2 regions of the Agrobacterium sp. 22-214-1 genome follow, and region 1 is predicted to be linked to the other one. Evidence: predicted binding sites of a transcription regulator. Region 1 holds the regulator's gene; the other holds the start of a gene.

What was found. The regulator HrcA, encoded in region 1, represses chaperone genes, less so after heat shock. The targets are predictions, from matches to a motif close to GTTAGCACTCNCNNNNNGNGAGTGCTAAC.
Region 2: the regulator HrcA is predicted to act here: its motif matches at 2,708-2,736, upstream of groES (co-chaperone GroES).

The regions. Positions count from the first base shown of each region.
Region 1 is NZ_JBNWCK010000001.1:1,689,400-1,694,671, forward strand. Features, by position in the region: gene hpf (ribosome hibernation-promoting factor, HPF/YfiA family) at 53-625, shown strand; gene ptsN (PTS IIA-like nitrogen regulatory protein PtsN) at 708-1,169, shown strand; gene grpE (nucleotide exchange factor GrpE) at 1,251-1,886, opposite strand; gene hrcA (heat-inducible transcriptional repressor HrcA) at 1,999-3,090, opposite strand; gene rph (ribonuclease PH) at 3,226-3,942, shown strand; gene rdgB (RdgB/HAM1 family non-canonical purine NTP pyrophosphatase) at 3,960-4,604, shown strand; gene hemW (radical SAM family heme chaperone HemW) at 4,610-5,272, shown strand, end outside.
Region 2 is NZ_JBNWCK010000001.1:1,302,191-1,307,462, forward strand. Features, by position in the region: gene ileS (isoleucine--tRNA ligase) at 1-266, opposite strand, end outside; gene ACQZ5G_RS06605 (bifunctional riboflavin kinase/FAD synthetase) at 547-1,527, opposite strand; gene ACQZ5G_RS06610 (TIGR01459 family HAD-type hydrolase) at 1,575-2,423, opposite strand; gene groES (co-chaperone GroES) at 2,792-3,088, shown strand; gene groL (chaperonin GroEL) at 3,163-4,797, shown strand.

The DNA of each region.
Region 1 (5,272 bases):
GCGGCTTGACGTAAGCTGGTACTCGCAAATCACTACAAAAAGGAAAATTTCCATGAGTGTGCGTGTATCTGGTAAACATATGGAGATCGGTGAATCTTTCCGTCAGCGGATCGAGGACAATATAGGTCTGGCGGTTACCAAATACTTCGATGGGGGGTATTCAGGCCAGGTGACCGTGGAGAAGTCCGGATCGCGTTTTGCCGCGGACTGCAAGCTGCATCTCGATACCGGCGTTGTATTGCATGCGGCGGGTCAGGCAAATGATCCGCAGGCGAGCTTCGATGCCGCCGCAGAGCGGATCGAGAAGCGCCTGCGCCGCTACAAGCGCAAGCTTAAGGACCACCACAATGGTGCGAATGGCGTGTCGCAGGAAATCGCCTATACGGTGATGGATGCTATTCCCGATGAGGACCACGAGGTTCCCGAAGATTACGCACCCACCATCGTAGCGGAGAGTTCGAAACAGATTAAGACAATGTCCGTCGCCAGCGCCGTGATGGCGCTCGACATGACGGACGAACCGGTTCTGCTGTTCCGCAGCCCGGGCAAGGAATATCTCAACATCGTTTACCGGCGTCATGACGGCAATATTGGCTGGATCGACGCGGAAACGATCAAGAGCTGAACAGTCTGACAAGACGTGGGAGGCAGAGCGCGAAAGCGTAGCTGCCTCCTGCATCGTCTCGATGGCATGAAGGAAAAAGAGAATGGCGTTGGCAGATTTGCTGCAACAAGATGCGATTATTCCCGCCCTCAAGGTGAATTCCAAAAAGCAGTTGCTTCAGGAGCTGGCCGCAAAGGCAGCCAGAATTACCGGAGTCTCGGAACGGGAAGTTTTCGACGTCATCCTCCAGCGTGAGAAACTCGGCTCCACCGGTGTGGGCCACGGCATCGCCATTCCGCATGGCAAGCTCAACAGCATCCATCAGATCACCGGCGTATTCGCACGCCTTGAAACACCGGTCGATTTCGAAGCGCTGGACGACCAGCCCGTCGATCTGGTTTTCCTGCTGCTCGCGCCCGAGGGCGCCGGCGCGGATCACCTGAAGGCGTTGTCCAGAATTGCACGCGCCCTGCGCGACCCTGAACTGGTCGCCAAGCTGCGCGCCACCGATTCCGACACCGCAATCTACGCTTTCCTCAATCAGGAGCAGGCGACAGCGGCCTGATCGCGGGCTAACTCCCTCAGTTTAACGGCAATAAAAAACGCGCCCTGAAGGCGCGTTTTTTATGACGTAAGGATAGATGCCTTACGCGTCTTTTTCATTGAGAGACGAGGTGCCCGGCTCGGCCGATGCGGCAACTTCCGCCTTCGGGCCGCCTTTGGCGACGCCGACCATCGCCGGGCGCAGGACGCGGTCGCCAATGGTGAAACCGGCCTGAACCACCTGGAGCACGGTATTGTTGGGAACCGTCGTGTTCGGGATTTCGAACATGGCCTGATGAAAATTCGGGTCGAACTTCTGGCCCTCGGCATCGATCTTCTTGACACCGTGGCGTTCCAGCGTCGACAGCATCGAACGTTCCGTCATCTCGACCCCTTCGATCAGGCCATTGAGACCGGCTTCGCCATTGGTCTTGAGTTCATCCGGAATTGCTTCCAGCGCGCGGCGAAGATTATCCGAAACGGCAAGCATGTCGCGTGCAAAGGCAGCCAGCGAATAGGCCTTGGCGTCCTTGACATCACGCTCGGTGCGGCGGCGAAGATTGTCCATCTCGGCGGCAAGGCGCAGAAATTTATCGCGCAGATCGGCGTTCTCAGCCTTTAGTAACTCCACCGGATCGGGCTCTGCCGTTTCGGCCTGTTCTTCACCTGCCTGAGCAAGATCGACAAACTCTTCCGCGACGTCCGCGTCAGGTCCGGGCTTTTTTGTATCGTCGGTCATGACGTTCTCCAGATTTGAATATGTTGGTTGCGCCCGATATCGAGCTTTGACGGGCAAAAATCAAGGCTTGCGGCGAAAAGCTTGCCGCATTCCCTGACCTTGCCGGTCTGTCCTATCTCTGCTTGCGGGAAAGGCGGGCCATGATCTGCGCCGTATAGTCCACCATCGGCACGATACGGGCGTAATTCAGCCGGGTCGGGCCAATGACACCGACCGCACCCACGACACGATTATCCTCGTCACGATAGGGCGCGACGATCAGCGACGAACCGGACAGCGAAAACAACTTGTTTTCCGAGCCGATGAAAATCCTGACCCCCGAGCCGCTTTCGGCGAGATTGAGGATTTCGATGAGATTTTCCTTGCGCTCCAGGTCGTCGAACAGCAGGCGCACCCGATCGATGTCTTCCTCACCGGCGAGACCTTCAAGCAGGTTGGAGCGACCGCGAACGATGAGACGGCCAAGCTTGCCCTCCTCATTGTCTCCCGCCCATACCGCCAGACCGCGCTCCACAAGGTCCTGCGCCAATATGCCGAGTTCCGATTGCAGTTCCGTCCGCTGCGTCTGGAACTGACCGCGCAACTCATGCAGCGTCTGACCGGAGAGATGGGCATTGATGAAATTCGCCGCTTCGGTCAATTGCGACGAGGAGATGCCGGCCGGCAATTCGATGATGCGGTTTTCGACCTGATTGTGGTCGCCCACCAGCACGGCGAGCGCCTTGGTGGGCTCCAGCCTTATGAATTCGACATGCTTGAGGATGACGTCGTTCTTCGCCGTCAATACGAGGCCCGCGCCGCGCGACATGCCGGACAGCATGCGGCTCGCCTCCGTCAAAAGCCCTTCCAGCGACTGTTCGTGGCCGGCGACCGGCCCGATCTGACGGTCGATAGTCGCCCTTTCCTCGGCGGGCAGATCACCCACCTGCATAAAAGCGTCAACAAAGAAACGCAGCCCCGTCTGGGTCGGCAGGCGACCGGCGCTGATATGCGGCGAATAGATGAGGCCGAGCTCTTCGAGATCGCTCATGACATTGCGGACGGAGGCAGGTGAAAGCGACATCGGCAACAGCCGCGACAGGCTGCGCGATCCGAGCGGCTCACCCGTATCGAGATAACCTTCGACGATGCGCCGGAAAATTTCCCGAGACCGTTCATCCAGCAGCGATGCCTGATCTTTTGATAGCGGTGCGGAAAAACCCATTTCGTCCGTTCTTTGTCGTTCAAACCAGCTCGCATCAATATAATGCGTTGCAACGCCGCGGCAAAATGGAAATTGGCTTTGCAAAAGCCCGGACCTCGCCTTAGAAGGCAGGGACCAACATGGAGAGTGGATCATATGCGGCCTTCAGGCAGAAAAACCGACCAGATGCGCAAGGTTTCCTTCGAGCGCAATTTCTCGAAACATGCCGAAGGTTCCTGTCTCGTGAAATTCGGCGACACGCATGTGCTCGTTACCGCCAGCCTTGAAGAAAAGACCCCACCGTGGCTGCGCAACAGCGGCAAGGGCTGGGTCACCGCCGAATACGGCATGCTACCGCGTTCCACCCATGAACGCATGAAGCGCGAGGCTGCCTCCGGCAAGCAGGGCGGACGCACACAGGAAATCCAGCGCCTCATCGGCCGTTCGTTGCGCGCGGTCGTTGATCTGCAGGCACTTGGCGAGCGCCAGATCAGCATCGACTGCGATGTCATTCAGGCCGATGGCGGCACCCGCACCGCCTCCATCACCGGCGCATGGATTGCCCTGCATGATTGCCTGAAATGGATGGAAACCCGTAACATGATCAAGGTCGAGAAGGTTCTAAAGGACCATATCGCCGCGATCTCCTGCGGCATCTTCGCCAACCAGCCGGTGATCGATCTCGATTACCTCGAGGATTCCTCCGCCGAGACCGACGCTAATTTCGTCATCACCGGCTCCGGCGGCATCGTCGAGGTTCAGGGCACGGCGGAAGGCGCGCCCTTCTCCGAGGAAGAATTCCTGACGCTGCTCGGTCTTGCCAAGGCCGGTTGCAGCGAACTGGTTGCCCTTCAGAAACGGGCAATCGCCTGAGCCGACAGGAAAGCACCATGCGCAAGCTCGATACCAGAACGATCGTCGTCGCCAGCCACAACAAGGGCAAGATCGCCGAAATCGCCGATCTGATCGGGCCTTTCGGCTTCTCCGCCAAATCGGCGGCGGAACTGAACTTCGAAGAGCCGGATGAGACGGGTACGACCTTCGAGGAAAATGCTGCCATCAAGGCGCTTGCCTCCGCTAAGGCATCGGGTCTTCCGGCTTTGTCCGACGATTCCGGTCTGGTCATCGATGCACTGGATGGTGCGCCGGGTGTCTATACCGCCAATTGGGCGGAAACGGCCGATGGCACCCGCGACTTCGCCATGGCGATGCAGAAGGTCGAGGATGCGCTGGCCGAGCGAGGCGCATCGAAGCCGGAAGACCGCACCGGCCGCTTCGTCAGCGTGCTGTGCCTGGCGTGGCCGGACGGGCATCTCGAATATTTCCGCGGCGAGGTGGAAGGCACGGTGGTGTGGCCGCCCCGCGGTACGAGCGGTTTCGGTTACGATCCGGTCTTCAAACCGGAAGGATACGACACCACATTCGGCGAGATGAGCGCGGATGAAAAACACGGCTGGAAACATGGCGACGCCTTCGCGCTTTCGCACCGTGCCCGGGCGTTTAAAAAATTCGTAGAAACCTGCCTGGAGGCATGAACCCGATGGTCGGGGAGCATCAACTTTCTGCCCCCGGCGCGTCGCTTCTGCCGGATACGGGCGATCCCGGTTTCGGGATCTATCTGCATTGGCCCTTCTGTGCGGCCAAATGTCCCTATTGCGATTTCAATAGCCATGTCCGTCACCGGCCGGTGGATCAGGAACGGTTTACGGCGGCCTTTCTCCGTGAAATGGAACATATGCGGACGCTGAGCGGCCCGCGCGTCGTAACCAGCATTTTCATGGGCGGCGGCACGCCATCGCTGATGGACCCGCAGACGGTCGCGGCACTTCTCGATGGCGTCTCGCGCTTCTGGCATGTGCCGGATGGTATCGAGATCACCATGGAAGCCAATCCTTCCAGCGTCGAGGCGGAGCGTTTTCGCGGTTACCGCGCGGCGGGCGTCAACCGTGTCTCGCTCGGCGTGCAGGCGCTGAACGACCGCGACCTGAAGTTCCTTGGCCGCCTGCATGATGTTGCCGATGCCTTGAAGGCCATCCGGCTGGCGCGGGAGATTTTTCCGCGCATGTCCTTCGATCTCATCTATGCCCGACCGAACCAGACGGTGGCCGAATGGGACGCTGAGCTGAAAGAGGCTGTCTCCTACGCGGTCGACCATCTGTCGCTCTATCAGCTGACCATCGAGGAAGGCACGCCCTTCTACGGG
Region 2 (5,272 bases), 390 kb from region 1:
TGGAACGAGCGGGTGATGACGTCCTTGAGGATCTTGTTCAGCGCATGGCCGATATGGATATTGCCGTTGGCATAGGGCGGGCCGTCATGCAGCACGAATTTTTCGCGGCCGGCGGCGGAGGCGCGCAGGCGTTTGTAGAGGCCCATTTCCTGCCAGCGCTTGACCGTTTCCGGTTCCTTCTGCGGCAGGCCGGCGCGCATCGGAAAATCCGTCTGCGGCAGATAGAGGGTGGAGGAGTAATCCAGTTTTTCTGCGGTGTCGCTCATAATCGTACCGTTGTTGCGCGCCGTGTCGGTCGCGCCGTCTCAATTTCAAAGAGGGCAAATACGGAAAGCGCCATGACCAAAGTCATGACAAGCGCCAAAATCCCGGACCTTCCGGCTCGTCAGAGCGGGCGGAAGGCCGGGCCAATAATTCGGCCAATCTGAGTTTTGAACATCAACCGGTATTGGGACATGGCCGGTTGTTTATGCGGTTTTCCGGCAAAAAGGAAGAGAAAAGCGACGGCAATATCGGCCGGAACAGAGGCTGACCGGCCTTACCCGGTCAGAACGCGATCCTGGCGTCCAGTTCGCTGAGCGGACGCACGCCCGATAACATCGCCCTCGCCTCTTCTTCATCGCGCCTGATCTGGGCGACGAGCGGATCGAGACCGTCGAATTTCAGCTCGTCGCGCAGGTGCCCGAAGAAGGAGACCGAACAGACCTCGCCATAAAGATCGCCGGAAAAATCGAAGACGAATGTTTCAAGCAGCGCCGCACCGTTTTCGGTGACGGTCGGGCGGTAACCGAAGCTTGCCACGCCATCGCGGATCGAACCGTCCGGGCGGCGGAACCGCACGGCATAGATGCCCGCCTTCAGTTCCGTTTCCGGCGCCAGCGCCATGTTGGCGGTGGGATAACCCAGCGTGCGGCCGAGCTTCTGGCCGCCAATGACTTCGCTTTCCACCGTGAAGCGATAACCGAGCAGGCCTGCGGCGCCCGCCACATCGCCTTCGCACAGAAGCGAGCGAATCCGGCTGGAGGAGACAACATCCGCGCCCTCGTCGCGGAAGGCATCCACCAGCGTCACATCGAAGCCATGGCGTTTGCCGGCCTCCATCAGAAATGCCGGGCCGCCTTCGCGGCCCTTGCCGAAATGGAAATCGAAGCCGGTGACGACAGCGCTGGCGTGGAGCCAATCGACCAGAATGGACTGGACGAACTCCTCCGCCGAGCGCTGCGAAAATTCCCGGTCGAAGGGATATTCGATGACGGAGCGGAAACCGATGGCCTCAAGGATGCGCGCCTTCAGCGGCGCGGGCGTGAGGCGAAAGACCGGCGTATCGGGACGGAAGACGGAACGGGGATGCGGCTCGAAAGTCAGCACCAGCGCGGGAACGCCGCGGGCTTCCGCCAGCTCCAGGGCACGATCCAGCACAGCCCGGTGGCCGCGATGCACGCCGTCGAAATTGCCGATGGCGATGACGCCGCCGCGAAGAGCTTCCGGCAGCGGCTCCTTTTTTTCATTGCGGTGAAAGACGGTCATGGCAATCGATCCATTCCTGCGCCAGCTATTCCTCAGGCAAGACGTCCTCAGGCGAGACGGGGCATCCACCAGCCGGGAGCAGCACCCTGCCCCTTGAGATAGGCGTTGAGAAGCGCCTCGTCCGTCTGGCCGTTCAGCGTATATTCGGCGGCGTGAATGCCGCCGCTGATATAAAGAAGGTTGAGACCGCTCGCAATCGCGCCCTTCACATCCGTCGGCATGCCGTCGCCGATGGCAAGCACGCGATCCTTGGCGAAGGCGCCGCGCACTTCTTTGGCCGCCGCAAGGCAGGCTTCATAGATCGGCGCATGCGGCTTGCCGGCAATGCGGACCTCGCCGCCGAGCTGTTCGTAATAAGCGGCCATGGCGCCGGCGCAGGGAATGATGCGCTCGCCGCGCTCCACCACCAGATCGGGATTGGCGCAGATCATCGGCACGTTGCGGGCAATGAAGCCCTTGAGCATTTCGGTATAATCCTCGGGCGTTTCCGTCTCGTCGTCAAAGAAACCGGTGCAGACCACGGACTGCGCTTCCGCCTCGCCGACGCGCTCGACATCGAGACCGTCCAGCAGCGGCAGATCCCGCTCCGGGCCGAGCAGGAAGACTTTTTTCGGACCTTCCGCGATCAGGCCGCGGGTGACGTCACCGGACGTGATGATACGGTCATAGGCTTCATCCGGCACGCCGAGAACGCGAAGCTGGGCGATGACGCCGGGAGCGGGGCGCGGCGAATTGGTGATGAGCACCACCGTCTTGCCGGCCTTGCGCGCTTCCCGCAGCGCAACCGCCGCATCCGGAAAGGCGCTGACGCCATTGTGCAGCACGCCCCAGACATCCGAAAGAATAACGTCGAACCCAGCCGTGATTTCGCCGAGAGTGAGAATGCGATGGGCCATGAGATGCTTTCCGGATGCGAGAAGAGGGTGTGCGTGACATCGCAAAGCGGAACGCCGATGGCAAGGAAAAAAGCGCCGCCAGACCGGTCTTTGGCCCGCCTGACGCAGCATGAACACAAATGCCCCTTAGATGCGATGCGGCCGGAACGCACGAAAAGAATGTCGTCGCCGCGCCCGTCCGCGCATGGGAAATTTCTGTCATGGAACGCTGATAACCATAAGCCATGAAATTTTTCAGACAGGGCGTTCTTGACTCCGGCAGAAGCCCTCCTTATCTCGGTTCCGCTGGCACTCGATAAAGGAGAGTGCTAACACCCATCAGGCGAGTTCCAAAAGCTCGCGCAGTCATTTGATCGAGGGATTAGACAATGACAAGCACCAATTTCCGCCCGCTTCACGATCGCGTCGTCGTTCGTCGCGTTGAGTCCGAAGAAAAGACCAAGGGCGGCATCATCATTCCCGATACCGCCAAGGAAAAGCCGCAGGAAGGCGAAATCGTCGCCGTCGGTTCCGGCGCACGTGACGAGGCCGGCAAGGTCGTCGCTCTCGACGTCAAGGTTGGCGATCGCGTTCTGTTCGGCAAGTGGTCGGGCACCGAAGTCAAGCTCAACGGCGAAGACCTTCTGATCATGAAGGAAGCCGACATCATGGGCATCATCGGCTGATTTCAGCCGACCCATCGTTTCCTTAAATTTCAAGCCGGACCCGGTCCGGCCATTCGAAACCAGGAGTTTTGAAAATGGCAGCCAAAGAAGTAAAATTCGGCCGCACAGCACGCGAAAAGATGCTCAAGGGCGTCGACGTTCTTGCTGATGCAGTAAAGGTCACCCTCGGCCCGAAGGGTCGTAACGTCGTTATCGACAAGTCCTTCGGCGCTCCGCGCATCACCAAGGACGGCGTTTCCGTCGCCAAGGAAATCGAACTGGAAGACAAGTTCGAGAACATGGGCGCACAGCTCGTTCGCGAAGTCGCCTCCAAGACCAACGACATCGCCGGTGACGGCACCACCACCGCGACCGTTCTGGCCCAGGCCATCGTTCGCGAAGGTTCCAAGGCAGTTGCTGCCGGCATGAACCCGATGGACCTGAAGCGCGGTATCGATCTGGCCGTTGCTGAAGTCGTCAAGGACCTTCAGGCCAAGGCCAAGAAGATCAACACGTCCGAAGAAGTTGCGCAGGTCGGCACGATCTCCGCAAACGGCGAGCGTCAGATCGGTCTCGACATTGCTGAAGCAATGCAGAAGGTCGGCAACGAAGGCGTCATCACCGTTGAAGAAGCCAAGACCGCCGAAACCGAACTCGAAGTCGTCGAAGGCATGCAGTTCGACCGCGGCTACCTGTCGCCCTACTTCGTGACCAACCCGGAAAAGATGGTTGCGGACCTCGAAGACGCATACATCCTCCTGCACGAAAAGAAGCTCTCGAACCTTCAGGCCATGCTGCCGGTTCTCGAAGCCGTCGTTCAGACCGGCAAGCCGCTCGTCATCATCGCTGAAGACGTCGAAGGCGAAGCTCTTGCAACGCTCGTCGTCAACAAGCTGCGTGGCGGCCTCAAGATCGCTGCCGTCAAGGCTCCTGGCTTCGGCGACCGCCGCAAGGCCATGCTGGAAGACATCGCCATCCTGACCGGTGGTACCGTCATTTCCGAAGACCTCGGCATCAAGCTCGAAAACGTTACCCTCGACATGCTCGGCAAGTCGAAGAAGGTTTCGATCTCCAAGGAAAACACCACGATCGTTGACGGCGCCGGCCAGAAGTCCGACATCGAAGGCCGTGTTGCCCAGATCAAGGCCCAGATCGAAGAAACCACCTCCGACTACGACCGCGAAAAGCTGCAGGAACGTCTTGCCAAGCTCGCTGGCGGCGTTGCCGTTATCCGCGTCGGCGGTTCGACGGAAGTCGAAGTGAAGGAAAAGAAGGACCGCATCGACGACGCTCTCAACGCGACGCGCGCTGCCGTTCAGGAAGGCATCGTACCGGGCGGCGGCGTTGCCCTGCTGCGTTCCTCCACGAAGATCACCGCCAAGGGTGCAAACGACGACCAGGAAGCTGGCATCAACATCGTGCGCAAGGCTCTGCAGGCTCTGGTTCGCCAGATCGCAGAAAACGCTGGTGACGAAGCTTCCATCGTTGTTGGCAAGATCCTCGACAAGAATGAAGACAACTACGGCTACAACGCCCAGACCGGCGAATATGGCGACCTGATCCAGCTCGGCATCGTCGACCCGGTCAAGGTTGTTCGTACGGCTCTGCAGAACGCAGCTTCGGTTGCTTCGCTGCTGATCACCACCGAAGCCATGATCGCCGAGCTTCCGAAGAAGGAAGCTGCAATGCCGGCAATGCCGGGCGGCGGCATGGGCGGCATGGACTTCTAATCAGTCCTGTCACCGGAATAAGGAAAGGGCGGTCTTCGGACCGCCCTTTTTCTTTGCCGCCCATGCGTGATTGATGGAAGGCGGCGCATCTTATCGGCGTCATCCTTGGGACAGGCCCACTGCTGTCCGGTTTAAATTTCTCGAAGAAGTCAGGTGTCATTGGTTCTATTATTTTCGGGCATGCCGTGCCAAAGCCAATCACGCCGACGTCATCCTCGGGCCTGTCCCGAGGATCTGCAACCGATTGATTTTATTCGACGTGATTAGATCCTCGGCACAGGGCCGAGGATGACGTCGAGGGAATGTTGACCGTCCATTACTGTCTTTAAAAAGGCTGCTGGCCATCCGGAATTTAAATCGGACGGCAGTGGGACAGGCCCAAGGATGACGTCAGCGCTCTCGCGAGAGATGCTTCATGAAAATCAACAGGTTGCATAATTCTGAAGGCCGAAAGCGGAAAGGTTCGTGTATTGTC